3 regions of the Lysinibacillus sp. BNK-21 genome follow, and region 3 is predicted to be linked to each of the others. Evidence: riboswitches for the same ligand, from Rfam matches in the RefSeq annotation. Region 3 holds a riboswitch; each other region holds the start of a gene.

Region 1 (10,081 bases), 1.1 Mb from region 3:
AGCATTAATCAAAATTACTGTTATTATTGTCTTTATCATTGCAGGACTTATTTTATTGCTTGTGACGTTTGGAAATCATAGTGCTGTTGGTTTTGCTAACTTAACGGAGCATGGTGGGTTCTTCCCTAATGGCTCGACGGGATTAATTGCTGCAATGCTTGTAGTTATCTACTCCTATGGAGGGACAGAAATCATCGGGATTACATTAGCTGAAACGAAAAATCCGGAAAAAGTAGTGCCAAAAGCTGTTCGCAGTACATTAGTACGTATTGTTACTTTTTATTTACTGCCATTCTTTATTATCGTAAGCTTGATTCCTTGGAATGAAGTAAATGGGGTTCCTGAAAGCCCGTTTGTCATGGTTTTTAAAATGGTTGGTATTCCAGGGGCAGACCATATTATGAACGCTGTTGTTTTACTTGCCATTATTTCATCAATGAATTCAGGACTGTATGGTTCATCACGCGTACTATATACACAGGCTGTAGATGGACGTGTGCCTAAAATCTTTGCTTATTTATCGAAACGAAAAGTACCAGTATATGCTATTTTAATGTGTACTTTAGCGATGTATTTAGGGGTCATTTTATCTTTATATGCGGGAAGCAAAACATTTGATTTTCTAATGGGATCACTTGGTTATACTGTGTTATTTATTTGGTTAATTATTGCGATTGCACATTTAAAATCACGTAAAAAACAAGCAGAACACACAAGTGCCTATGAAGTAAAATGGTTCCCTTATACGACTTGGATAGCTATATTGGCGTTAAGTGCGATTCTCATCGGAATTATTTTCACCACATCTATTATTGTGACAGGCATTACGTTAGCTATTTACCTTTTTATTACGTTAACCTATGTATTGAAGGGGCGTTATCAAGTCAATTAATGACTGTGTATTGATTTTTCGACACAGATTTGCATAAAAAATACATTGTAGGCAGATTGTTCGCTCAAGTGAATTTATCCATGCTATACTACAAGCATAGTAAGTTTAAGGAGGATTTCAAATGGCAATTGTACATGCAACAGATGCTACGTTCCAGGACGATATTAAAGAAGGGTTAGTACTAGTAGACTTTTGGGCTGCTTGGTGCGGACCATGTAAAATGATTGGGCCAGTTCTTGAAGAAATGGACGCAGCAGGTAGTGCGGCTAAAATTGTAAAAGTTGACGTTGACAATAACCAAGGTACTGCAGCTCAGTATCAAATTATGTCAATCCCATCTTTACTATTATTTAAAGATGGAGAATTAGTTGACAAAACAGTAGGCTTCCAACCAAAAGAAGCTTTAGAAGCATTTATCGCAAAACATGCGTAATGAATGAAGTTCACAAAGCCGAGCCATCAATTGATGTGTTCGGCTTTTTTTCGTTATATAATAAAGAAAATAACTAACATTATTCTAATGAGGGGAATTTTTACTTAGGGGGGCAGGTAGGTAATGAACGATTTAATAAAGCGAAAACTGGATATTTTACCAGATCAACCTGGCTGCTATTTGATGAAGGATCGACAAGGGACTATCATTTATGTCGGTAAAGCAAAAGTTCTAAAAAACCGTGTACGTTCTTATTTTACTGGAACACATGAAGGGAAAACGCAAAGGCTTGTAGGTGAAATAGAAGATTTTGAGTATATTGTAACGTCATCAAATATTGAAGCACTTATTTTAGAGCTGAATCTCATCAAATTACATGATCCAAAATATAATGTCATGTTAACGGATGATAAGACCTATCCATATTTAAAAATTACGAATGAAAAACATCCTCGTCTGATTACGACACGGAAGGTAAAAAAGGATAAGGCAAAATATTTTGGTCCTTATCCGAATGCCTATGCAGCAAGTGAAACGAAAAAGCTATTGGATCGATTGTATCCGCTGCGCAAATGTGTACAATTACCTTCCAAGGTTTGCTTGTACTATCACATGGGTCAATGCTTAGCACCTTGTGTGAAGGAAATTGATGGTCAGGTTTATCAAGAAATGATTGAGGATATGACGAAGTTTCTAAATGGTGGTGTGGAGGCAGTCAAAAAAGAGCTTGAAGTTAAAATGCTAGCAGCTGCAGAAAACCTAGAATTTGAGCGAGCGAAGGAATTCCGAGACCAAATTGCCCATATTGATACGGTTATGCAGAAACAAAAAATAGTTTCAAGTGATACTACAAATCGAGATGTATTTGGCTATGCTGTTGAAAAAGGATGGATGTGTGTTCAGGTTTTCTTTGTGCGTCAAGGAAAGCTGATTGAGCGCGATGTCTCAATTTTTCCCATCTATCAAGATGCAGAGGAAGAATTTTTAACATTTGTTGGGCGCTTTTATGAAAAGCCAGAGCATATTAAGCCAAAAGAAATTTTTATTCCACAAGCCATTGATGCAGCTATCTTAACAGAATTATTAGAAATTAAAGTGCTCACACCGAAAAGAGGTCAAAAGAAGGAATTGGTTGAATTAGCTACCAAAAATGCTGAAATTGCTGTGGCAGCTAAATTCCAGCTAATAGAGCGTCAGGAAGAACGTACGATTGGTGCTTGTGAGGCACTTGGTGAAGCAATGGGCATTAGTACACCTTTACGAATTGAAGCTTTTGATAATAGTCATATGCATGGAACGGATGCAGTATCTGCTATGGTTGTTTTCATTGATGGGAAGCCTGCGAAAAAGGAGTACCGAAAATATAAAACGCGTACAGCAGCCAAGCATGATGATTACGGTGCAATGCAGGAGGTTATACGTCGTCGCTATATACGTGTTTTAAAGGAAGGACTACCATTACCAGATTTAGTCTTAATTGATGGTGGTAAGGGACAAATGGAAGTAGCCCGTGAAGTACTAGAAGATGAGCTTGGTCTTGTTATACCGATTGCTGGTTTAGCCAAGGATGATAAGCATAATACATCTCAGCTCTTGTTTGGTGATCCACCAGAAGTGATTAGCTTAAAACGTACAAGTGATGGCTTTTATTTATTACAACGAATTCAAGACGAAGTCCATCGCTTTGCTATTACCTTCTTGCGTCAACAGCATGAGAAGCATGCCATTCAATCTGTATTAGATCATATTGAAGGGGTAGGACCAAAACGAAAGCAACAGCTGCTTAAACATTTCGGTTCAGTCAAAAAAATTCGAGAGGCGAGCGAGCTAGCATTACAGGAGGCTGGGATGCCCGCTAATTTAGCAAGCCAAATTTTTAGCTATTTTCAGCAACAATCATTGTCAAAGGAATAGGCATGTGCTATGGTTATAAATAACATTGTTTTCAATGTTATGGAGAGCCAACTGCGTGACTAGTTTGTTTACGCTAAGGCTTAATGAATTGAATACATTCACTTTAAAGTGATGATAGAGGTGCAAGATTCAAGAGTAACACGATGGAGGATGGACAAGTCCAGAGATATTGTGTGAAAGGGGAGCTTGCCGAAGTACAGTATTGTTGTTCCATTGCTGTACTGGTTTTGCATTTAAGAAATGTAAGACTGTCGATTCTAAACGTTTCGGAGAGCTATCACACATGCGCAAGTTACGATTATTGTACATGTTATAGGCAGCTTTCACGTTATGTGGAGGCTGCCTTTTAGTTTTCTAGAAACGGTTTTACCCCCCATAATTTGGTGAAATACATGAACTGGAAGGGAGAACGAAAGAAATGGCTAAAATCGTGATGAAGTTTGGAGGAGCTGCATTAGCTTCTACTGAACAAATCCAAGAGGCTGCTAGGAAAGCGATTGCTGAAAAGGACAAAGGATTGGATGTAGTAGTGGTCGTTGCAGCAATGGGACACACTGCGAAAGAGATGAAAATGATGGTACACCAACTAACTGACGATGTGTCGAAAAGAGAATTAGATGCAGTTTTGTCAACTGGCTCTCAATTATCTAGTGCTTTATTTACCATCGCTTTGCAGGAAGCAGGCTATGAGGCTGTGTCTCTAACTGGATGGCAAGCTGGTATACATACGGATGGTATGTATCGACATGCTCGTATCGACTATATAGATATTAGTCGTATGGAAGAACATTTTGCACAGGGACAAATTGTGGTTATTGCTGGAGAACAAGGGATTGACGAAGTGCACAATATCACCACGCTTGGAAAAGGTGGAGCTGAAACAGCTGCTGTTGCACTTGCCATAGCATTGGAAGCGGAGAGAGTAGATATGTATACAAATGTGGATGGTGTTTATACAGCAGATCCACGATATGTTCCCAATGCCCAAAAGCTTCAAGAAATTTCCTATGATGAAATGTTGGAATTATCGAATTTAGGGTCTCATATCATACATCCTCGTGCGGTGGAGTTAGCGAAGAAATTTCAAATGCCTGTTATTATACGTTCAAGTTTAATAGAATCAGTAGGCACTTTATTGAAGGAGGAAGTGGAAATGGAAAAAAATTTAGTCGTTCGTGGTGTTGCATTTGAATCAGATATTATTCGTTTAACAGTAGGGTATGATGCTTTTTCCAATGCTTCATTAGCAGATATATTTACGGTTCTTGCAGAGAACCGTATTAATGTAGATATTATTGTCCAAGCCATTATTGATGGGTTGAAGCCAACTGTATCGTTTTCCATTTTAAAAGAGGAATTTGCGGAAGCATTACGTGTTTTAGAGGATAGTAAATTATCACTTGGATTTAGTTTTGCTGACTTCGAAATTGGACTAGCAAAAGTTTCTATTATTGGTTCAGGCATGGCTTCCAATCCAGGCGTTGCTGCTCGTATGTTTGATCGGTTACGTCGTGAAAATATCCCTGTAAAAATGGTTAGTACTTCTGAAATAAAAGTGTCCGTTGTTGTACCACAGGATGATATGATCCAAGCAGCTAATGCTCTCCATGATGAGTTTAATTTAGAGCAAGCACTTTACATATAATAATAGAAGAAACAGCATTTTATGTAATTGACCGAAATAAAAGGAAGAAAAAAGAAGGATTGTCATCCCATTCTTTAATGGGAAACAATCCTTTTTAATTATTCTGAGGGAATGGTATTCATAATACGTTCTTTAACGTCCCATTTGACTGTAAACATGACGTATTGTTGCTTTTCCCGTTTTTCATTATAGCATTCTGTCAGGTAGCCTTTAGCTAGTTGAATTTGCTCTGCTATAAATCCTGCTTCAAGTTTAAAGCTACGCTGCTTTATTTGAAGAATTTCAGGGTCATTTGTCAAATGGAAAATACGTCCATCTTTTGATTCCTTTATGAGTTCTAATGTACCCCAGCAGGCATCTGCGAAAAATGCGATAAGTTCATCTTGACTTTTACATGGGAACTTGCGAGCAAGCTCTTTACCTGCCCAATAAAGGACGTCATCTTCATGTTTACCGAGTATAGAAGATAGAATATGATCACGAATGATCTCATAGCCAAATGATGAGATTGTAGGAGATGGAGTGTTTAACATTGTTATCCTTCTTTCTTAGAATTTTCTTAAAATTTAACGGTAATAAAGTAATGATAGATTTTTCGAGAAAAAACGACGCATCATGTACTAGATTAGTTCTTTAATAAGCTCTATGAAAAACTCCGAGTTGCCTTGACGCTCGTAGCTCTTGAGAGTACAATAAACATGTCATAATATTGTACCATGATGAAATACACAGTCAATGAAGTATCATTTACAAAATGATGACTTCTTTTGTTGTGCTATTTTAAGTACTAAGGGGGGTAACAGTCTTGTCGAAAGATCGAGAGTTTTTATGGCGTCGCTTACATTCTCTACTTGGGATCATTCCAGTAGGTCTGTTTTTAACGATGCACCTGTTCATTAACTTTACAGCAACAGGCGGGGCAGAAAGTTACAACGATGCTACCGCAGTAATGGAAAAGATTCCATTCCTTATCCTAGTTGAATGGATTGTCATCTATATTCCATTAATGTTCCACGCATTCTATGGTGTCTACATTGCATTCACTGCTACACCAAACACAGGACGTTTCAGCACGTACCGTAACTGGATGTTCTCTTTACAACGTTTTACTGGTGTATTCTTAGTGATATTTATTGCATGGCATATTTTCCAAACTCGTATTCAAAAAGCACTTGGCACACACGTTGATTACGACATGATGGCGAATATTGTTGCTAATCCATTCATGCTTGGATTCTACATTGTTGGTATTTTATCAGCAACTTTCCACTTATCTAACGGTTTATGGGCATTCCTAGTAAGCTGGGGTATTACACAATCTCCTCAGTCTCAAAAGATCGCTACTTACGTAACAAACATTCTTTTCGTAATTCTAAGTGTAGTTGGTGTGGCTGCTATTTTAGCTTTCGTATAATTCAATAGAAGCTACGATAGAGCACATGCAATCATTGCAATTTTTTAAGAGGAGTGAGAAATAATCATGGCGAAAAGCAAAATAATTGTTGTCGGCGGTGGTCTTGCCGGTCTGATGGCAACGATTAAAGCAGCTGAAGTTGGTACTGAAGTTGATTTATTCTCATTAGTTCCTGTAAAACGCTCACACTCTGTTTGTGCGCAAGGCGGAATTAATGGTGCGGTAAATACTAAAGGTGAAGGGGATTCTCCATGGATCCACTTTGATGATACAGTTTATGGTGGGGACTTCCTAGCGAACCAACCACCAGTTAAAGGTATGTGTGATGCAGCACCTGGCATTATCCACTTAATGGACCGTATGGGTGTTATGTTCAACCGTACACCAGAAGGACTTTTAGATTTCCGTCGTTTTGGTGGTACTTTAATGCACCGTACAGCTTTCTCTGGTGCAACAACAGGTCAACAATTACTATATGCGCTAGATGAGCAAGTTCGTTCTCATGAAGTAGCTGGTTTAGTAAATAAATATGAACACTGGGAATTCCTTGGTGTTATTATCGATGAAGACGGCGTTTGTCGTGGTATCGTAGCGCAAGATATGCGTACAGAAGAAATTAAATCATTCCGTGCAGACGCTGTTATTATGGCGACTGGTGGCCCTGGTATTATCTTCGGTAAAACAACAAACTCTGTTATTAACACAGGTTCTGCTGCTTCTATCGTTTATCAACAAGGTGCTTCATATGCGAATGGTGAATTCATTCAAATTCACCCAACAGCGATTCCTGGAGATGACAAAAACCGTCTAATGTCAGAATCAGCTCGTGGTGAAGGTGGTCGTATTTGGACTTATAAAGACGGTAAACCTTGGTACTTCCTAGAAGAGAAATACCCAGCTTATGGTAACTTAGTACCACGTGATATTGCGACACGTGAAATTTTCGACGTTTGTGTAAACCAAAAACTTGGTATCAATGGCGAAAACATGGTATACCTAGATCTTTCACATAAAGATCCACATGAATTGGACGTTAAACTTGGTGGTATCATCGAAATCTACGAAAAATTCGTAGGGGATGACCCACGTAAATTACCAATGAAAATTTTCCCAGCAGTTCACTATTCAATGGGTGGATTATGGGTTGACTACAATCAAATGACTGAAATTCCTGGTCTATTTGCAGCAGGTGAATGTGATTACTCTCAACATGGTGCAAACCGTCTTGGTGCAAACTCATTATTATCTGCTATCTACGGTGGTATGGTTGCAGGACCAAACGCAGTAGACTATGTAAAACACCTTAAAAAGCATGCTGAAGATCTTCCACAAGAGATTTACGATGCTCGTGTAAAAGAGGAACAAGCGAAATGGGATGCTATCATGAAAATGGAAGGCACAGAAAACGCTTACTTACTGCATAAAGAGCTTGGTGAAATGATGACTGCTACAATGACTGTAGTACGTTACAATGATCAGCTTGAAGATACATTGAAAAAACTTGATGAGCTTACTGAGCGTTGGAACAACATCAACATCAATGATACGCAAAAATGGAGCAATCAAGGCGCACACTTTACACGTCAGCTTAAAAATATGTTAGTGCTTGCAAAAGTAATGACAAAAGGTGCACTATTACGTAATGAATCTCGTGGTGCACACTATAAACCTGATTTCCCTAACCGTGATGATGAGAACTTCTTAAAAACAACAATGGCGAAGTTTGACCCAGCTACTGGTAATCCAATCATCACGTACCAAGAAGTCGACGTTTCATTAATCCCACCACGTAAACGCGACTACTCTGCGAAAGGAGACTAAAAGTTATGCAAATCGCAGCTAATACTGGAAGAATGGTCAAAGTGGAAATCTTACGTCAAGATACACAAGGCGGCAATAGCTACTGGCAAAAATTCCAAGTGCCTTACCGTCATGGTATGAACGTAATTTCAATTTTAATGGAAATTCAAAAAAATCCTGTTACTGAAGATGGTGTAAACACATCACCAGTATCATGGGATATGAACTGTTTAGAAGAAGTTTGTGGTGCATGTTCAATGGTGATCAATGGCCGTCCACGTCAATCATGTTCTACACTAGTAGACCAATTGACAGAGCCGATTAAATTGGAGCCGATGAAAACATTCCCTGTTATTCGTGACCTACAAGTTGACCGTGAACGTATGTTCAACGCACTTAAAAAAGTTAAAGCATGGGTACCAATCGATGGTACGTATGATTTAGGTGAAGGTCCACGTATGCCAGAAGGTAAACGTCAATGGGCTTATGAACTATCTAAATGTATGACTTGTGGTGTATGTATGGAAGCATGTCCAAACGTGTCTGAAAAAGCTTCATTCATCGGACCAGCTCCATTATCACAAGTACGTCTTTTCAACACTCACCCAACTGGTGCTATGATTAAAGATGAACGTTTAAATGCGATTATGGGTGATGGTGGCCTTGCAAACTGTGGTAACTCTCAAAACTGTGTTGCTGCATGTCCAAAAGGTATTCCTTTAACAACATCCATCGCTTCATTAAACCGTGCAACTACAGTGCAAATGTTCCGTAACTTCTTCGGTTCTGACCACTACGTAGACTAATATACGGACAAGCTGAACTCCCTTACACGAAGTGTAAGGGAGTTTTTTATAGTTATAGAAATGAAATTTATCAAGTTGTTTATTTACATTTTTTCTATGATAATATAGCATTTTCTTTTATAATGAATATGTATTCATTTTGTTTGCCGTTGATTGATAAAAGACGTGCAATTACATGACAGGGGATGGTATATCATGAAGGCAAATTATATCGATAATTTTCAAGAGTGGGAAAAAGGTTTTTCATTTTTTAGCGAGGTACGAGTGCGATTTTCAGAAACAGACATGTATGGTCATATGAACAATACGATTAGCTTTACATATTTTGAGCAAGCAAGAATTGATTACTTCAGACATTTAGGAATTTTAATGCCCCCAGTTGGAGAAGAGAATGTGAAATCTATACCTATTGTAGCCGATTTACAATGCGATTATGTAAAGCAGGTATTCTTTGATGACGTACTACGAATCTATACAAAAATCGCGCAAGTTGGGAATTCGTCGATGGACATTCACTATCTAGCAAAAAATCAAAAGGACGAAATCTGTTTCACTGGTCGTGGGACAATTGTACAAATGGATCCTCGTACAGGTAAAAGTGTGCCGATTTCAGAGGAAGAAAAAACGAAATTCATTCAGTTGGCCATTCTGCCTCACTAGTTCAACATATAAGTATATGTGAATTTATTGAAATAGTAGGTTTTGCTTTTTACGTAAAATTTATGAATGTAACAATGTAATTTTCGAAATTTTTAAGGAAACATGGAATAATCATGCAAATAGCCGTCACCGCTTCCTGCCCCTTAACATAAGTTACAATACGTGCGGGGGAGGAGGGTGTAACTGAATGAATGGCTCTCATCATCGTTCTCTTTTAACAAACCGAGAACGTGAAATATTTGCGCTTTTATTAGCTGAAAAAACAACGAGAGATATTGCAGAGCAGCTTGGTATTAGTGAAAAAACAGTGCGAAATCACATTTCCAATACAATTCAAAAGCTAGGTGTAACGAATCGATCTCAGGCGTTAATTGAGCTGTTACGCTTGGAAGAATTTAAATTAGACTAATGGACACTTGCTATTTCGTGAAAAAAACGACAAAATAGAACTATTCAACGTATTTTTAGGAGTGAAATAGTTATATGTCGGATGAAGTAACAAAGCACTCACCTGAAA
Region 2 (10,081 bases), 2.0 Mb from region 3:
TTATTTTAGAAGGATAAAGCAAACTACTTCACTTTTTTTATTCCTAGCGTTAGAATACTAATATCTTATTTTCCTATAGGAAACTTTATTTCACTGACGATACTTTTTGAAACGAGGGAACAATATGGTTTACAAACGAGTCACAAAATCGTCTGCAGAGGCAGTTTTAGATGGAGATATAAAAGGTTGGCGAAGATTCTTGCCATTTTTAGGACCTGCTTTCATTGCAGCAGTTGCCTATATTGATCCTGGCAATTTTGCTACAAATATTACAGCAGGCTCTCAATACGGCTACCTGCTACTTTGGGTTATAGCCTTTTCTAATTTAATGGCCGTGTTAATTCAGTCCCTGTCTGCCAAGCTTGGGATTGCGACAGGAAAAAATTTACCTGAAGTAGCACGCGAGCATTTTTCTAAAAAAACATCTATCTTTTTATGGATACAGGCGGAATTGGTCATCATTGCCACAGACCTCGCGGAATTTATCGGAGCAGCATTAGGGCTTTATTTACTTTTTAATATCCCAATGCTTCCCGCCGCATTGATTACAGCAGTAGGTTCATTCGCTATTTTAGAGTTGCAAAGAAGAGGATTTAGAGCCTTTGAAGCAGGTATTTCTGGCATGGTTTTAATTGTTGTATTGGCATTTGCCTTCCAAACATTTTTAGCGCAGCCAGCATGGGGCGATGTGGCGATTGGCATGTTCACACCACACTTTGAAGGTGTAGATTCACTATTATTAGCAACAGGTATTTTAGGTGCAACCGTTATGCCTCATGCTATTTACTTACATTCTTCTTTAACTCAAAGTCGTATTATTGGTCGAAATGAGGCAGAAAAAAAACGTATTTTCCGTTTTGAATTTATCGATATTATCATCGCTATGATTATTGCTGGTGCCATCAATATGAGCATGCTCATAATTGCCGCAGCAGTATTCCATACCCAAGGCGTTGTAGTTGAAGATTTAGATGTTGCCTATAATGGCTTAAAAGATGTTCTGGGCCCAATGGCTGCCATTTCCTTTGGTCTTGGTTTACTTATTGCAGGGCTTGCTAGCTCCTCTGTAGGGACTTTAGCAGGTGATGTAGTCATGCAGGGCTTCATTCAAAGAAAAATACCTCTTTATTTACGTAGAGCGATTACCATGGTGCCACCACTTGCAATCATTGCCTCTGGTGTGAATGCTACCTATGCTCTCGTTCTTAGTCAAGTTGTTTTATCATTTGGTATTGCCTTTGCACTTGTCCCTCTTGTTATGTTTACAAGTAAACGAGACATTATGGGAAGCCTAGTTAATCACCGTATTACAACTGTTTTAGGTTGGTTTGTCGTAGTCATTGTTGTTACGTTAAATATTTACTTACTGTGGGAAACAATTTTTGGATAACAAAAAGCCAGGTACTCTATAGTAATGAGCACCTGGTATCTTTTTGATTAAACATCCACCTTTTCGATATTTCTAATGGCTAAATAAGCAATACCAAGACCCACGATTGCTAAAGTAATTGGAATAATAATTATATCGTTTAAAGTAAAGTTACCTGAATTTGACGAAGTTACAGACACAATTATAATAGATGAAATAATAGTTGTCGGTATAGAGTATTTTCTCATCCCGAAATACAATGGGATTAAAGCTATACCTGAGGCAGCAATCGCATTCATCAATACAGAAGGTATTTGCTGGATAATTAAAGAACTAGATAGTACATCAGGAATTAATTCATATCGATCGCTTATGATACAAAAAATGGTTGTAATAAGAGCATTGGAGATAATGATCATACTGAAAGTAAATAGCATGACAATAGCAAGCTTTGCGACCATTAATTTCTTTCTACTTATAGGATACATAAAGGCTAATGTAATGGTTTTAAATTTATATTCTCCGATGATTAACTTAGCTATTAACGTAGAAGCAAAAATCATAAAAACTGCTCTTACAAATGAATCAATAACACTGAATGCAACCTCATAATTTTCAAGCCCTGGGTCTCCTTCCACTTTAGAAATAAATAAAATCATAAACAAAAAACCAAGAATAACAAAATTAGCGATAATGGCTCCTTTAACATATGAACCTAAATGAAATTTTTTCATTTCTAAACGCATTAAATTAAGCATGGACAACACCTCCATTGATTAGCTTTAAGAAATAATCCTCTAATGAACTAGTTTTTTTACTAATCTCTTCAATCTCAACGTCATGTTCAATTAATGCTCTCGATAGGCTTTGTTGGGATACTGTTGAGTCGTATATACGTATAGAGTTATCATCCATCAGCTTAAAATTCGTAATGTTTAATTCGCTTTCAATAATAAACGCTGCCTTTTTCCCATCACTTACGATCACTTCCGTATAATTGACCTGATCACGATTAATAGTATCCATTGCTACCTCAGTGATGAGCCTTCCATTCTTAATAACACCTATTGTATCGACCAATTGTTCTATTTCAGCTAGAATATGACTAGAGATAATAATAGTTATGCCGTACTCCTTACAAAGCATCTTGAAAAGCTCTCTTAACTCCTTTATCCCTACTGGGTCCAATCCATTAATTGGTTCGTCTAATATAAGTAACTCTGGCTTTGTAATAATGGCCCTTGCGATGCCTAATCTTTGCTTCATCCCCAGAGAAAAATCTTTAACCTGCTTATTCTCTGTATTCGATAACTTTACTAAATTAAGAACATGTGCAATTTCTTTCTTATCATAATAACCCATGTATTCACAATGTAATTCCAGGGTCTCTCTAGCCGTTAATTTTTCATAAAAAATAGGATATTCAATAATTGTCCCCATTCTTTTTAGTATTTCATAGGATTTGTCCGTCAATTTCGCCCCCAAAATTTCTACATCCCCACTTGTAGGTTTCGTAAGATTAGTTAGCATCTTCATAACAGTCGTTTTACCCGCACCATTAGGACCTAAAAATCCATAAATCTCACCTTTCTTAACGTTCATATTGACAGCAGAAACAACTTCCTTTCCATCGTACACTTTCGTAAGCTGATTTGTTTTTACAATGTATGTCATGTAATTCTCTCCCTCAATTGTGACTAGTTTCATTATAAAAAATGAAACTCTCTATTTTATTACTGCATTCTTACAAATTTCTTAAGTAAAAAAGCCTGCAAAGCATTAAAGCTCTACAAGCATAATGGATTCAATACATCATTCGCTTTAACGAAATCGTAAAAATAGTTTTTTCATAGGGAATACTCGATAAACGGATCGAGCCATTCATTATTTCTACAAGCCGCTTTGTAATCGTTAGTCCCAGACCGCTACCTTGGAAAGATTTATTTCGAGAATCCTCAAGTGTATACATCCTTTCAAAAACGCGATCGATATGGTATTCATCAATGCCCTTGCCACAATCCCACACATCAATATCAATATTGGCTTCATCGTTTCTTATAGTAATTCCAATTACATTGCCATCTGCTCCATATGCAATAGCATTAGACAGTAGATTGTTTAGCACTCTATTTAATGCTTCTTCATTACCAAGTGCATATATGGAGCTTTCAGGGATATCAATTTTAATATCTAATCCCAATGAAGTAACCAAATCGTAAAAAGACAAAACATTTTTTCGGCATATTTCACTGACATTGATTTTAGAGATTGGATAATCTGTGTCCCCAGCCTCTAATTTTGCCAAGTCAAAAAATGTATGAATAATTTTTAATACTTCTAATGTTTTAGCATGTACACCCGTAAGTAAACGTTGCTGTTCCTCGTCACTAATCCCGTTTTGAAGTTGAAGCATTTCAATATAGCCAAGTACAACGGTTAAAGGCGTTTTAAGATCATGTGAAATATTGGCCAACATCTTTTTCATGGAATTTTCCATTTTACGATGTGTAGCCTGAATTTTTTGATGTTGATCTAGCAAAGTATTCAGTGTAATAAGTAACTGTTGAATTTCTGAATTTGTAGTTGTTACTAGAATCTTTTCATACGTCTGTTCATTCACAATTACGTGTAGTTTTCGATGAATATATTGGATAGCACGTTCTTGTTCCTTCTTGATTTTCCATTGAAAAATAAGAATGCCGATTAGCAATACAATGATTAATAATAATAGAAATATCATATATTTTTACCCTTCAAATTTATAGCCGATTCCCCATAGGGTTTTAATATAGTGAGGATGTGACGGATCATCTTCTATTTTTTCACGGAGTCTTCTGATATGTACATTTATAATATTTTCATCTCCATAATAGGCATCTTTCCATATCGTCTGATAAATTTGCTCTTTGGTAAAAACTCTGTGACGATTTGTCACAAACAATTTTAAAATGGAAAATTCCTTTGATGTCAGCTTTATGTCTTGTCCGCTCTTTGTTATTGAGAAATTAACGATATCTATCTTTAAATTATCAATTTCGAGTACCTCTTGCTTTTGTTCAGCTTGACTAGAGTATTTCGTAGCTCTTCTGATAACAGCCTTTACACGTGCTGAAAATTCTAGCATAGAAAAGGGTTTAGCAATATAATCATCTGCCCCTAACCCTAAGCCCAATGCTTTATCAACATCACTGTCTTTTGCAGACATAATAATGATAGGAAGTGCTGCCTGCTCTCTAATAATCTTTAATACTTCCAATCCATTTAATTTAGGAATCATAATATCTAAGATGACTAAATCAAAGGTTTTTTGCAAACAATTTTGTAATGCCTCTTCGCCATTAGTCACTGTTGTGACATGGAAACCTTCCATCGTTAAGTAATTAGAAACCATTTCACGAATGGCTTCATCGTCTTCTACAAGTAAAATATGCTTTTGCACTTTGATGCACCTCTCCTATCAAAACCCAATTTCCATATGTATATTACATTACCATATTTATGATGTATCATTAGAGATTTGTTTATGAGTGTTGAAAAAAGAGCTGCTCCATAAACCATCACTCTTTGGTTTATAGAACAGCTCTATTATTTAATCTTCAACTTTTAAATCACAATCTTCAAGTGGAAGCATTTTTGTTTTGTGCTTTAATTTATAGCCAAACCATAATGCTAAAAATAATGGAATCCCAATATACGAAACAAGGATACCGTACCAATCAATCTTATCGCCTGTAAAGGCTGAGTAATTTTGTCCAATGACTACGATCATACAAACTGTAAAAGCAAATAATGGTCCAAACGGATATAATTTGGCTTTATAAGGTAATAACTTTGGATCTAAGCCTTGTGCATCAAACGCTCGGCGGAAACGATAATGACTAAACGCAATCCCTAGCCATGCAATAAAGCCAGACATTCCAGAAGCATTTAATAGCCAGATATAAACCACTCCATCGCCAAAGAAGGATGCCAAAAATGCTAAGCAGCCTACAGCTAATGTTGCCATAAGTGCATAAATCGGAATACCTCTACGACTTAGCTTTGCAAAAAATTTAGGTGCATGTCCATCCACTGCTAATTGCCATAACATACGAGAAGATGCATATAGTCCTGAATTTCCTGCTGACAGCATAGCCGTTAAAATAATGGCATTCATTAATGAAGCAGCAAAGGCAATACCTAGGCGGTCAAACACTAGTGTAAACGGTGATACTGCGATATCTTCTGATAATAAACGTTCGTCTGTAAATGGAATTAACATCCCAATTGCACCAATCGCTAAAATATAGAACAAAAGAATACGCCAAAATACAGATTTAACAGCCTTCGGAATATTTTTACCAGGATCATCTGTTTCACCAGCTGTAATTCCTAGTAATTCTGTCCCTTGGAATGAAAATCCTGCAGCTAGGAAAATACCAAATGTAGCAAGGAAGCCACCATGGAATGGCCCATCACTAACAAAGAAATTAGTGAAACCTACAGGAGCCTGCCCACCTAAAATACCAAAAATCATTAGTAAGCTAATGATAATAAAAACAATAACCGTTGCTACTTTAATCATGGCAAACCAATATTCACTTTCACCATAACTTTTTACGGATAGTAAATTAAATGTCAATACAACAGCAATAAATAATACTGTCCAAAGTGCTGATGAGCTATCTGGGAACCAATATTTCATAATTAATGACACAGCAGCAATTTCGGCAGCAATGGTGATTGCCCAGTTATACCAGTAGTTCCAGCCTAATGCAAAGCCCAAAGCAGGATCTACAAATTTGGTTGCATACGTACTAAATGAACCTGAGGATGGCATATAGGCAGCCATTTCCCCTAAGCTTGTCATTAAAAAATACACCATAATACCGATTAAAGCATAGGCAAGCAATGCTCCTCCAGGCCCTGCCTGAGCAATTGCACCTCCACTGGCTAAAAATAGCCCCGTACCAATTGTACCGCCTAAAGAAATCATTGTAATATGACGGCTTTTTAATTCTTTTTTCAGCTTCGGCGCTTTATGTCCGAGCTGATTTACTTTTATTTCACTCACGATATAGCTTCCTTCCTATTTATGAGGCAAAAAAATGCCATCACATATACACTGTGATGGCTACGTTAATCCTCAGTTTTCCTACATGATAGCTCAACACGTTGTGCAAACGTGACAGTTCTGTTCCTTTCGGAGACAGCCCCAGCATGAGGTTTTCAAGTCCCCTCACACTTCGGCAATATTTCCTTTCAACTAATTTCATCAATGCTTGTCATTTCAATTAGCATACTTATAAATATCGCGACCTCTACCTCAATACAAACATGAGGCATATAATTATTAAATTTATGATGTTTATTATACTAACATAAGACCATAGACATTTCAATACAACCATAAATGTTCTGTATTTTATGAATCTTCTACTATTTTTAATAGTGTGATAAAGTGTTATAGTAGTTCAATTAGAATGGTTATTATTAGGGGGGATTTTATTTTGACTACAAATGATCATTCCACTAGTTTTCCAAGTAAAAAAATTAGCTGGAAAGGAACAACCTTACTTTTAGTCTTTGGAGTTATCTTTATAGCCTCTACATTACGAATGCCACTAACTGTTGTTGGCCCAATTATATCCTTTATCCGTGAAGATCTTGGAATATCTAATGTATTGGCAGGCTTTCTAACAACGATACCATTGCTGGCTTTTGCTGTTATATCTCCATTTGCACCCGTTGTAGCACGCAAACTAGGGCTTGAGCTAACATTATTTTTATCAACTTTTCTCTTGGCTTTAGGAATTGTCCTACGTTCACTTGGTACTACAGAATTACTTCTATTGGGTACTGTGTTAATTGGCGTAGCCATTTCTTTTGGAAATGTACTAATTCCAGGATTATTGAAGTTGAAATTTCCCTATCATGTGGGTTTATTAATGGCCTTTTTCACCATGTCCATGAATTTTACTGCTGGCCTTGGTGCTGGTATTAGCTATCCGATAGCTAATTCATCGTTAGGCTGGCAAGGTGCACTTTCCATTGCACTCATACTCGTTCTAATTACAATCTTAATTTGGATACCTCAACTAAAATCAAATAAACCAGAACCAGTTACTACATCTAAGAAGACCAGTACACCTTTATGGAAATCACCTGTTACTTGGGCTGTCACAGGGGCAATGGGTTTACAGTCTTTATTATTCTACACAACAGCAGCTTGGATACCTGAGATCTATATTGCTCAAGGTTTAGCACCTGATAAAGCTGGCTGGATGTTTTCAATCATGCAATTCTCACAAGTACCAATGGCCTTAGCAGTGCCTATTATTGCTGGTAAAATGACTTCTCAACGCCCACTTGTATTGATGTTTACATCCTTCTATTTAGTAGGCTTTGTTGGGGTTGTCATGGAATGGACAAGTCTTGGGGTACTGTGGATGGTTCTTCTAGGGTTAGCAGGTGGTTCTTCATTTGCCCTAGCAATGATGTTCTTCACTCTCCGTACTCGTACTGCATTTGAAGCAGCAGATTTATCAGGCTTTGCACAATCTTTGGGTTATTTATTTGCCGCAATTGGTCCTATTCTTTTTGGCTACTTGCATGATTTATTTGGCGGCTGGAATATTGCGGGATGGCTCTTTGTCGTTGTAGCAATGTTACTCTTCTTTTGCTCAATGAGAGCCTCTAAGGATGAATATGTGCATTAAAATTAAATAAAGCAGGTGGATTAGATTCCTCCATCTGCTCTATTTCTATATAGTGTTTACACATTACTTAATTGTCGGGTTGCTGGAGTAATGTTAGCAATTCAGCAAGGCATTCTGATGCTTCATTATTACGAGCTGTTATAGTAGAAAAAATAGGAACAGCCTCTTGTAAAAGCATATAACTATAATAGTAATAGCCTACAAAAGCTTGCTCCTCATAGCCCTTTGGCGTTTCTTTCTCCCACTCCTGCTCATCATTATCCTCATTTTCTATCCACAAATAGTTGACGTCTAATAGCTCCTGCATATTTTTAACAGTATTGACTGGCTCGAGATAATCCTTGGTAATAGCATGTGCCACAGCTAAATATAACTGTACCTCTTGTAAGGAGACAACCTCTAATTTTTTACTAGTAAGCTTTTTTAGCAGGACAAGCAAAACCCATGGTGTCACCTGCCACAGTGTACCTTGATGTTCAATTAATTCAGCTAGTTGTGTGTATTGCTCCTGTTCTATCAGCTTAGGAATGGCTGTACCTCTACCATAAGGTGTCGTCAATTGTCTCCATGGGATATTGGGAATTTGCTGATTTAACATAGTAAGCGCCCTCTCTCATCAAAAGTATTGAAAGTAAACAATTCCTTTACACTAATAGCATGGTTTTTGGTAAAAATAATTTGGTGTATGATAAATATTTACATAGGGTTTATGGAATATATGAGTTGTGGCAGGGGAAAGTGGTGGGATTAACCATGTCCAGTTGCCTGTAACTTCTCTTCCTGTTGATTTTTCTGCCTCCTCAAACAATTTAAACTGCTGAGCTGCTGTATGATGATCAACAATGCTCACACCATCTTCTTTAAATGAGTGAAGAACAGCAATATTAAGTTCTACTAAAGCACGATCACGCCAAAGAGACGCATGTTTGGTTGTATCAAGATTAAAAATCTCTGCAATTGCAGGTAACATATTATAACGATCATGATCTGCTAAATTTCGTGCACCAATCTCTGTTCCCATATACCAGCCGTTAAATGGAGCTGCTTGAAAATCAATTCCAGCCATTTGAAAACGCATACTCGAAATAATAGGTACGGCATACCACTTCATTCCTAATTTTTCCATATCATTTGACTCTGGATGACGGATTGAGACCTCTACTATATTTTCTTCAGGAATTACAAACATTTGAGGAGCACGATTATCCACCTGTATAACGAGTGGTAGTACATCAAAATCAGTTCCTTTACCTCTCCATCCTAACGACTCACACACTTTTGTAAATTTAACGGACTGTGAATCTCCAATAATGCCTGCATCTGTTTCATAGCCTGCATAACGAATTAGTTGATGATTCCAAATCCGTACTCTATCTGAAGCAAACACTGTTATAGTTGGACGGATTTTCCCATGATTTGTCGCATAATCAATATGTTCTAGTAATTTTTGAAAAATAGCCTTTTCATCTAAAACATCACGTGCATCTACCACATGCAGTGACTGCCAAAATAGACGTCCAATACACTTATTGCTATTTCGCCATGCCACACGTGCGCCAAAAACTAGCTCCTCTGTTGTTGGGTGATATTCACCTGCATCCTTAACTGCCTGTAATCTATTCTTTAACCAAAGTTCTGATTCATTTTGTTCTGTCTGATATAGACTTAAAAATTGCTGTATCTCCTGTATATTCATATCGATTCCTCCACTTATCCTCATATTAGAGGAACAAAACAACAAGCACCATGAAAATAGTAATTGAAAAAACATACATATTTTATATATGAAATAGTTTGTTCATATTTACTCTATAGACTCTCTTTCGTAAGAGAATGTAAGGGAGAAAGATATTAATTATTATAAAAAGGCTACAGTAGTCATGTAGCCTTTTTCAGGGGGGTGTAGAACAAAGAAATCAATAGAATTTTTGTAAATGGTGAAAAAGCTATACGTTCTGGGCTACTTACTTGCTGCTGTTGCTTCGCTTTCGCATAGAGCAGAACCAGTTTCACA
Region 3 (10,081 bases):
TCGTAATATAATAGAGAATGCCATTCGTTATTGTGAAAAAATTCCTGAGATACAAATTTCTATTTCTGTTGCTGGAAATTATGCATGTTTAGAAATTACTGATAATGGTATAGGAATAGCACAAGACAATATTCCGTTTATCTTTGATCGTTTTTATCGAGTGGATGAAGCAAGAAATCGCCAAATTGGTGGAACAGGCTTAGGGCTTAGTATTTCGAAGATGTTACTTGAAAAATACAATGCCACAGTAGAAGTCAAGAGTGAGGTTAATATTGGAACCGTTTTCTCGCTGAAAATCCCGCTAAAATATTAAGAAAAATACACGCTTTATTTCATTATTCTATCCTTTGCGAAAAAAATTGCTTAATTTGCTAAAAAGAGTTGTATTTTTTGTGAAGAGTAGTAAGATTGAGATGGAAAAAACGTTCTTTAAAATATGGAAAAGTAGTGAGAAACATTCTTTTAAAGAACGGCTAAATATTATATAATTAATTGCAATTTAATTAATGGAACTGCCGAAAGGCAAAATTTGGAGGTCATTTTTCATGTCGAACAACGTTACAACTGTAAGTTCTCCATGGTCAGCTTTCTCTGGTCCTAACCTAGGATATGTGATGGAGCAATACGACTTATTCTTACAGTCTCCTGAAGAAGTAGAACCGGAGTTAGTTTCTTTATTCCAACAATTTGGTGCACCAGTAGTAGTAGAAGGTGAAGTAGCTGTAGCTAGTCATACAGCAGCGGCTCCTGCTGGCGATTACAAAAAAGTGTTAGCCGCTGTAAAACTAGCAGATGCAATTCGTTCACGCGGTCATTTAGCAGCAGATATCTATCCTCTGAAAAACCGTGAACTACAAACAGCTCAAATTGAAGAAAGCGCGTTCAACTTAAGCGCTGCAGATTTAGCTGAAATTCCTGCAGCAATCTTCTTCAAAGATGTGCCAGCAAACGTGAAAAATGGTAAGGATGCAATCGACTATTTAAAAGCTATTTATACAGATAAAGTAGCATTTGAATATGGTCACGTAGTAGCTACTGAAGAACGTGATTGGATTCAAGCGCAAATCGAATCAGGCTCATTCAAACAAGCATTATCTGCGGATGAGAAGAAAGCCTTATTAGATCGTTTAACTCGCGTTGAAAATTTCGAGAAATTTATTCATAAAACTTTTGTAGGACAAAAGCGTTTCTCTGGTGAGGGCTTAGATACGCAAATCGTTCTATTTGATGAAATTATTAAAACGGCAGAAGCAAAAAATGTGGAAAACGTACGTATTGGTATGGCACACCGTGGTCGCTTAAACGTTTTAACACACATTTTAAATAAACCTTATGACATGATGTTCTCTGATTTTGCACATGTTTCCAATGATTTATTTATGCCAGAGCATGGCCGCCTTGAAATTACAAAAGGTTGGACAGGTGATGTGAAATACCACATGGGTGCTTCTTACAACCGTGAATCCGGTATGAATGTGAAATTGGCTTACAACCCATCTCACTTAGAAGTGGGCAATCCAGTAGTACTTGGTGCTACTCGTGCAACACAAGATGATACATCTAAACCAGGGCAACCTATTTTTGACCGTACAAAGGGCTTAGGCATTCTTGTACACGGTGATGCTGCATTCCCAGGTCAAGGGATTGTAACAGAAGTGTTAAACTTCGCTAAAACAGAAGGCTTTACAACAGGTGGAACAATCCATATTATCGCAAACAATATGATTGGATTCACAACAGAACATTATGATTCTCGTTCTTCTGTGTATTCTTCTGACCCTGCAAAAGGCTATGAAGTACCAGTAATCCATGTCAACGCAGATAGCCCAGAGGCAGTAGTGCAAGTTGGACGTTTTGCGGCAAACTACCGTCAAACATTTGGCAAAGACATTATTGTGGACTTAGTAGGTTACCGTCGCCATGGTCATAATGAAACAGATGACCCAACAGTGACAAACCCAGAAACATACAAATTAGTGTCTAAACATGAAACAGTGCGTGCATTATATGGTGCACAATTAGTGGCAGAAGGTCTTGTAACTGCTGATGATGTAGCTGCACTAGATACAGCTATCTATGCAGAAATGCAAGCAGCCTATGACCACGTCAAAGAAATGGCAGAAAAAGATGATCATCATCATTTAGAAATGCCAGAAGAATTAAAAGTAGAGTTCCCACAAATTGATACAGCAGTAGGTGCGGAACGTTTAGAAAAAATCAATGAAGAGCTTTTAGTGTTTGAAGAAAACTTCGAACCACAGAAAAAGCTTGGTAAAATCTTAGAAAAACGCCGTGATGCTTATGCGTCTGCAAAAGTTGACTGGGGTCATGCTGAAACTTTAGCGTATGCAACGATTATTCAAGATGGAACACCAGTACGCTTTACAGGTCAAGATGCACAACGTGGTACATTCTCTCAACGTCACTTAGTACTGCATGATAAAAACAATGGCAATGTCTTCACACCACTACACCATATTTCTGGTGCGAACGCATCCTTTACAGTACACAACTCTCCACTGACTGAAGCTGGGGTGGTAGGCTTTGAGTATGGTTACAACCTAGAAAATAGCCATGTACTAACAGTATGGGAAGCACAATTCGGTGACTTTGCGAATATGGCACAAGTGATGTTTGATAACTTTATTTCAGGGGCACGCTCAAAATGGGGTCAAAAATCTGGTCTAGTTATCCTTTTACCTCATGGTTATGAAGGTCAAGGTCCAGAGCACTCTTCAAGCCGTATGGAACGCTATTTACAAATGTCAGCTGAAAATAACTGGTTTGTAGCGAACTGTTCAAATGCAGGAAACTACTACCACTTATTACGCCGTCAAGCAGCATTATTAGGTACAGAAGGGGTACGTCCACTTGTAGTCGTATCACCAAAATCATTATTACGTCACCCATTAGCTGCGGCGAATGCTGAGCAATTAGCAAATGGTTCATTCCAAGAAGTGATTGAACAACCAGGCTTAGGGGCTAAACCAGAAGCTGTAGAGCGTATCGTTTTAGGTACAGGTAAAGTGATGATCGACTTAGCAGAGCGCGTGAAAGACGGCGAAGGCTTCGATCACCTACACATTATTCGTGTAGAACAACTTTACCCATTCCCAAAAGAGCAAGTAGCTGGTATCATTGCTAAGTATCCTAATGCAAAAGAGATTGTTTGGGTACAAGAAGAACCTAAAAACCAAGGCTCATGGAATTATGCATTAGAAACATTATATGAACTTTCAGAAGGTAAAAAACTTCGCTATGTAGGCCGTCCTGCAATGAGCTCAACTTCTGAAGGGGATGCAGATTCTCATAAAGCAGCACAAGCAGCTCTTATTGAAGAAGCGGTTGCTGAGCCAGTAAAGGTTAAATAACATATATCAATTTTTGAAACCGGGCTACTTGCCCTTAAGCAGTAGCCCTTCTATGTGCGTCATGCACGTTAATCAAAGGAGGAAATGAAAGTGGCTGAAATTAAAGTCCCTGAATTAGCAGAATCGATTACAGAAGGTAGTATCGCACAGTGGGTAAAAAAAGTGGGCGATCGCGTTGAAAAAGGTGAATTCATCGTTGAACTTGAAACAGATAAAGTAAACGCTGAGATCATTTCTGAAGAAGCAGGTGTATTAACACAAATTTTAGCTGAAGAAGGCGATACTGTACTAGTTGGTCAAGTTATCGCAGTAGTAGAAGCAGGCGAAGGCGCAGCAGCAGCTCCAGCAGCGGCAGCACCAACTGAGGCAGCACCTGCACCAGCAGCGCCACAAGCAGCACCTGCACCAGTTGCAGCAGCTCCAGCAGTAGAAGAAACTTCTGGTGAGCGTGTAGTTGCATCTCCAGCAGCACGTCGTCTTGCACGTGAAAAAGGTATTGACCTTGCAGCGGTATCTCCAGTAGATCCACAAGGACGTGTACGTGTACAAGATGTAGCAGCTCATGGTACAGCACCAGCTGTAGCACCAGCAGCAGCACCTACATCCGTAGCAACTTCAGGTGGCCCAGTAGTATTCACACCAGCAGCTAATTCTGACCGTGTAACAATTGAAAAAATGAGCCGTCGTCGCCAAACAATTGCAAAACGTTTATTAGAAGTTAAACAATCAACAGCAATGTTAACAACATTCAACGAAATTGACATGACAAACATCATGGCACTTCGTAAACGTAAACAAGAAGAGTTTGTAAAAGCAAACGACATCAAACTTGGTTTCATGTCATTCTTCACTAAAGCTGTTGTTGCAGCACTGAAAAAATACCCATACGTAAACGCTCAAATCTCTGGCGATGAAATTCATTTAAATAACTTCTTTGATATCGGTATTGCTGTATCGACTGAAGAAGGTTTAGTCGTACCAGTTGTACGCGATGCAAATAGCAAAAACTTTGCAGAAATCGAAAAAGATATTGCTAACTTAGCGACAAAAGCTCGTGATAAAAAATTAGGCTTAAATGACATGGCTGGTGGATCATTCACAATCACAAATGGTGGTGTATTCGGTTCATTAATGTCAACACCAATTATGAACGGTACGCAAGCTGGTATTTTAGGTATGCACTCAATTGTAAACCGTCCAGTTGCAGTAAATGGTGAAGTTCAAATCCGTCCAATGATGTATGTAGCACTTTCATACGATCACCGTATCATCGATGGTAAAGATTCTGTAGGATTCTTAAAAACAGTTAAAGAATTAATCGAAAATCCTGAAGATTTATTATTAAATTCATAATTCCATTAAACCCTGCGAACAATGTTCAGCAGGGTTTTTTGTATGACGAAAGGTATTGACCGATTCTATGCTTGAAAGAGTACGAATGGTACATCGTTTAGAGGAGCAAAGAAAGAAAAAAACGCAACTTTTCTCACATGTAGAACATACTCTATAATAAATATTTGTTGTAATTTTCAGAAATATCAACAAAAGTTCAACGATTTAAAGTGGAAGCAGAACGCACAATATCCTAATATTGTCATTAGTCAGAAAAATGTTAAAATCGTCTTGACGAACATATTAGTTTTATAGTAGTATCTAAATATCAATTAAATAAACAAACCTCACGAATTGTTACCAGTGAGGTAGAGGCGCGGTATTTATTAGTTCATTGTTGAGTAAAAGCAAGCGAAGACGCAATGAAGAAGGAAATATCGCCGAAGTATAAAAGGAGCTCGTACTTTTATACTGGGTCTGCAGTGAATAAGTGCAGGACTGTCCTAGTAAATGGATTTCCAGATTTACTAGGTTGTGCTATCTCGGAAACATGGAAATTATAGTGAGGATTTGGGCAACTGTCATAAAAGGTAAGACCTAAGTTCAATAAACTTAGGTCTTTTTTAGTACAGTTGTCTTATTTTTTTACAGAAAAGGGGAGTTTTTCATGAAAAGAAAATGGTTGTTAGTAATGATCTCTATCATGACGGCAATTGTGCTAGCTGCATGTGGCACAAGTGACAAAAAAGAGGGCGGTTCAAGTGATGCTGGAACTGACAAAGAAGAAGGTGGCGGTGAATTCCGAATTGGAATGGAGGCTGGCTACCCACCGTTCAACTGGACACAGCAAGACGATGCAAATGGCGCAGTGAAAATTGCGGATAATGCAGAGTATGCAGGTGGCTATGATGTACAAATGGCAAAGAAAATCGCTGAAGGTCTAGGCAAAGAGTTAGTCATTGTTAAAATGGAGTGGGACGGTTTAGTTCCAGCGCTACAATCAAACAAAATTGATGCAATTATTGCAGGTATGTCACCAACAGAAGAACGCAAGAAAACAATTGATTTTACAGAAAACTATTATACTTCTGATTTTGTTATGGTTATTAAAAAAGGTAGCAAATATGAAGGCGCAAAATCGATTCAAGACTTCTCAGGTGCTAAAATTACATCACAATTAAATACATCAAACTACACAGTTATCGATCAAATTAAAGGCGTAGAAAAGCAAACAGCAATGGAGAGCTTCCCAGCAATGCGTGTGGCGTTAGAAGCAGGTAAAATTGATGGCTATGTAGCTGAACGTCCAGAGGGCATTTCCGCTTCTGCTGCCAACGATAAATTCACATATGTAGCATTTGAAGAAGGCTTTGATACAGACCTATCAAATACTTCAATTGCTGTAGGCTTACGTAAAGATGACGCAAATCGTGAAAAAATCAATGAAATCCTAAAAGGCATTTCAGAAGATGATCGTCAAGCGATTATGGAAGAAGCTATTTCTCAACAACCCGCAGCACAATAATGACATGGCACGGACTAGCAATTAGTCCGTGCATGATCATTTCATCATTATCAAAATGAGAACCTCTCTACATAATGATAATGTCCTAGCGTGACAAATCATAGAATAGTAGAAAGAGCTAGGACACAAAAGAAATAAGCGAGCAAGATGACATTGTTAGGAGGAACATCATGAGTCTTGAATGGATACTTTCAATTATTGAAAACAACTGGCAAATGTTTTTACGAGGTGCGTATTATACGTTACTGATTTCGAGTATTAGTACAATTATTGGTGCATTTATCGGATTTTTCATCGGAATTATGCATACGATTCCAGTTCGTAAAAAAGGTGTGAAATTTTATAGCTTAAAGCTCATTAATTTTATACTAACATGCTATGTTGAATTTTTCCGTGGTACACCAATGATTGTACAAGCTATGGTTGTCTACTACGGATTAGATATCGCATTCGGTATCGATATGCACTTTATTACAGCAGGTATTTTAGTCGTTTCCCTCAATACTGGGGCATATATGGCAGAAATTGTTCGTGGCGGTATTGTATCCATTGATAATGGTCAATACGAGGCAGCATCAGCAATTGGCATGAATCACTTCCAAATTATGCTTCATGTTGTCTTACCACAAGTAGCGCGTAATGTTTTACCAGCGACAGGTAACCAATTAATCATGAATATTAAAGATACAGCCGTATTAAATGTCATTGGAGTAACGGAATTATTCTTCCAAACAAAATCAATTTCGGGTAACAACTTCCGTTATTTCGAATCATTCTTCGTTGCATGTGTTCTTTATTTCATCATGACATTTACCGCATCTCGCATCCTTCTGTATGTTGAAAAACGTCTAGATGGTCCTGATGCCTATCAAAAAGAACAAAAAGAAGCCGTATAGGGGGACGCACAAATGGCAGTCATTAAAATCGAGCATTTAAGTAAATCATTTGGACGTAACCAAGTGTTAAAAGATGTGAATTTCCAAGTGGAAAAAGGGGAGGTAGTTTGTTTAATTGGCTCCTCTGGCTCTGGTAAATCCACATTGCTTCGTTGCATAAATTTATTAGAAACGCCAAGTGGCGGTCAAATTATTTATAAAGGGGAAGACATCCTAGATGAAAAGCACAATATTCAAGAATATCGCACACATTTAGGCATGGTGTTCCAGCAGTTCAATTTATTTAACAACCACAATGTCATAAGTAATTGCACGGTGGGCCAAATCAAAGTGTTAAAACGTTCGAAAAAAGAAGCAGAAGAAACGGCGCTTAAATATTTGAAAATCGTTGGCATGGATCAATATGTGAATGCCAAGCCCCGTCAACTCTCGGGTGGACAAAAGCAGCGTGTGGCCATCGCTCGTGCCTTATCAATGAATCCTGATGTAATGCTATTCGATGAGCCAACATCCGCATTAGACCCAGAAATGGTGGGTGAGGTATTAAAGGTAATGCGTCAGCTAGCAAACGAGGGCAATACGATGCTCATCGTGACACATGAGATGGAATTTGCCAAAGAAGTAGCAGATCGTGTTGTCTTTATGGATAAAGGTGTAATTGTGGAAGAAGGCCCTCCAGCACAAGTATTAGTCAATCCACAACATGAACGTACGAAGGAATTTTTAAAGCGTACATTAAAATAAGCACAAAAAAGTGAGTCCAACCTGTTGGACTCACTTATTTTCTAGAATTCCATTCTGCATAAAGTACAAAGCAGATTGCGAATGCTACAGCAATGATAAAAAACCATTGCGGTACACCACCAAAACTCATCATAACACCTCAAATATTCATTTTTTTTGGATAGAATAGGTATAGTATTTCTTTTTTCTCCACAAAAGACCAAAAATATTATAAAATAAGCAATAGACATTAGCTTTTGCTAGTAAAGAGAGGTAGAGAGAATATGTTACATTTAAAATGGAAAGATGCGCCAACATTACGAACGGTTACTTGCAAACATACAAATGCATCGAAATACTTAGTATCAAACGTATTGACAGTAGGAAAAGAGTATGAAGTGAAAAATGAAACAGAAGAGTTCGTTTTTATCATCGACAACACAGGTAATGTCGGTGGCTACTATAAAGATTATTTTGAATAAAAACAAACAGGGTGGTTCAGAACATTTGCTGAGCCACCCATTTTTTTGTTAATCTCGCTGATAGCTGCTAGCACCCGCCACATCCTGTAGCTGTTGTTTCTCTTGTTCAGTTGCGGTATGCAGGGCAAAGACATCTTTAATTGCTGTTTGCAGCTCTTGCTGTGTTTCTTTAAACTTCGAAACTTGCTGTTCAAACGTGGGACTTGAGAAGCGATCATGAGCCCTTGATAATCGCTCCTCTAAACGTGCATAATGATGATCCATATGCATCGATAGCATCATCGCCAGTTGGTTTTTCCAGAGCGGAATCAAGGTAACGATAGAAAACTCAATTTTTTCAGCTAATGTTTGATTGGCCTGCTGAATCATACGAATTTGAGGAGCTGTTTGCAGAGCGACTTGCTGTGATACTTGTAAATCATAAATACGTTGATCGAGTCTTTCGATTTGAGCAGCAAAGTCATTTAATTGCTGGATCGCAAGTGGCTGTTTGGTAGCTTGGACACTCGTTATTTGTGCAGGTAGCTCTACCTCAATGGCTTGCTGCTTTTTCATTTGTCCTGCGGCAATCGCCGTTGCCAATTCCTCAAAAAATCCTCGATTATGGGCATAAAGCGCCTCTAAGTTTTCAACATCTTTTATCAGCTGAAGCTGTGCACGTTCTAGCTGAACGCCAATGCGTTCCACCTGTATACTAATACGTTCAAATTCTGTGAGTGTTTGCTTCACATTAGGCTCGGTTTTGCCAAAGATTTTTTTGAAAAAGGTTTGCTTTTTTGGTTCCAAAGCAGTTGGATCTACTCGATCTAACGTCTGCATTAAAGAATCCAGCATTTGACCAATTTTAGTGACATCCTTTTGCTTTACTTGAGCAAGCATGCGGTCGGCAAATTGAGACAGAGCTCGCTGTGAATCTTGCCCAAGGGACAGCAATGATTCAAAATCAGTCAAATCGATTTGACTGGCATACAGTAATGCACGACTTTGTGCAAGAGGCGATAGCGTTTCATAAGTCGCCATCGCCTCGTTTTGCGGAGTTGTTTCTAAATAGGATTGGACTAGTGGAGAAAGCCCTGGTATGGTATTTAGTTGAAATGCGTGTTCGTTTGCTGTCATTTATCATCGCCTCGCCAGTCCAATTGTTCTCTACGTCTAAGATTGGAACGATTTGCGAATTCAATCTCCATTTGCAGATGATCGATATCATTTGCAAGCGCATCCTTCAAATCAATTTGAATGGTGTCATTCAAATCAGTTAGGGTTTCACGTGTTTTGGATAAAGTTAATTGAATTTCCTTATCCTTCACTGGCTGCTTGGAAAGCATTGTATATTTATCCGTTAATTCTACAGCAGAAGGTAAGTGTGCATAGAAAAATGGTTCCACATTATAAAATTTACGTGGGTCTGTCTTGACGATTTTGACGATATTTTTAGAGATACGCGTCATTTCAAGTAGTTGTTTAAACGCTGAAACAGAACGTACACGTAAATAGTTTTGACTCAATGTTTGAATATGCTTATTAGCTGTTAATACTTGTGTTTCAATGTGTTTGAATTCTTCTTTTGTGATGCCTGCTATTTGCATGACTTTCTTTTTTTGTCTATGTTTCAGCAACGCTGTACTCGTCGCATAGGAACCCGCAAACAGTAAACCACCAAGGAAGAATCCAGGATTTGCCGCAATTGCTGCGATAGAAACAGTTGTGAGCGAAATAAGAAAGCTGGCACTATGTCTAGAGAAAAACTGTCCG

What was found. Region 3 has a riboswitch for lysine ahead of ACMGGO_RS11345 (transporter substrate-binding domain-containing protein). Riboswitches for the same ligand answer to the same signal wherever they lie in the genome.
Region 1: it holds a riboswitch for lysine, as region 3 does, so the genes downstream of both, ACMGGO_RS05630 (aspartate kinase) here and ACMGGO_RS11345 (transporter substrate-binding domain-containing protein) in region 3, are expected to answer to the same signal.
Region 2: it holds a riboswitch for lysine, as region 3 does, so the genes downstream of both, ACMGGO_RS21430 (amino acid permease) here and ACMGGO_RS11345 (transporter substrate-binding domain-containing protein) in region 3, are expected to answer to the same signal.

What each region holds. Positions count from the first base shown of each region.
Region 1 is NZ_JBLQTS010000001.1:1,120,244-1,130,324, forward strand. It holds gene ACMGGO_RS05615 (amino acid permease) at 1-892, shown strand, start outside; gene trxA (thioredoxin) at 1,014-1,325, shown strand; gene uvrC (excinuclease ABC subunit UvrC) at 1,449-3,239, shown strand; lysine riboswitch at 3,347-3,524, shown strand; gene ACMGGO_RS05630 (aspartate kinase) at 3,658-4,884, shown strand; gene ACMGGO_RS05635 (YslB family protein) at 4,983-5,417, opposite strand; gene ACMGGO_RS05640 (succinate dehydrogenase cytochrome b558 subunit) at 5,690-6,298, shown strand; gene sdhA (succinate dehydrogenase flavoprotein subunit) at 6,365-8,119, shown strand; gene sdhB (succinate dehydrogenase iron-sulfur subunit) at 8,125-8,904, shown strand; gene ACMGGO_RS05655 (acyl-CoA thioesterase) at 9,100-9,564, shown strand; gene ACMGGO_RS05660 (helix-turn-helix domain-containing protein) at 9,752-9,973, shown strand; gene ACMGGO_RS05665 (MarR family winged helix-turn-helix transcriptional regulator) at 10,048-10,081, shown strand, end outside.
Region 2 is NZ_JBLQTS010000001.1:4,267,629-4,277,709, forward strand. It holds gene ACMGGO_RS21405 (Nramp family divalent metal transporter) at 125-1,390, shown strand; gene ACMGGO_RS21410 (ABC transporter permease) at 1,438-2,127, opposite strand; gene ACMGGO_RS21415 (ABC transporter ATP-binding protein) at 2,120-3,043, opposite strand; gene ACMGGO_RS21420 (sensor histidine kinase) at 3,174-4,109, opposite strand; gene ACMGGO_RS21425 (response regulator transcription factor) at 4,116-4,808, opposite strand; gene ACMGGO_RS21430 (amino acid permease) at 4,959-6,422, opposite strand; lysine riboswitch at 6,504-6,680, opposite strand; gene ACMGGO_RS21435 (CynX/NimT family MFS transporter) at 6,859-8,067, shown strand; gene ACMGGO_RS21440 (hypothetical protein) at 8,135-8,665, opposite strand; gene ACMGGO_RS21445 (nitric oxide synthase oxygenase) at 8,717-9,763, opposite strand.
Region 3 is NZ_JBLQTS010000001.1:2,233,869-2,243,949, reverse strand. It holds gene ACMGGO_RS11360 (HAMP domain-containing sensor histidine kinase) at 1-313, shown strand, start outside; gene ACMGGO_RS11355 (2-oxoglutarate dehydrogenase E1 component) at 546-3,371, shown strand; gene odhB (2-oxoglutarate dehydrogenase complex dihydrolipoyllysine-residue succinyltransferase) at 3,462-4,724, shown strand; lysine riboswitch at 5,065-5,251, shown strand; gene ACMGGO_RS11345 (transporter substrate-binding domain-containing protein) at 5,371-6,228, shown strand; gene ACMGGO_RS11340 (amino acid ABC transporter permease) at 6,399-7,124, shown strand; gene ACMGGO_RS11335 (amino acid ABC transporter ATP-binding protein) at 7,137-7,868, shown strand; gene ACMGGO_RS11330 (DUF6501 family protein) at 8,132-8,329, shown strand; gene ACMGGO_RS11325 (toxic anion resistance protein) at 8,378-9,445, opposite strand; gene ACMGGO_RS11320 (5-bromo-4-chloroindolyl phosphate hydrolysis family protein) at 9,442-10,081, opposite strand, start outside.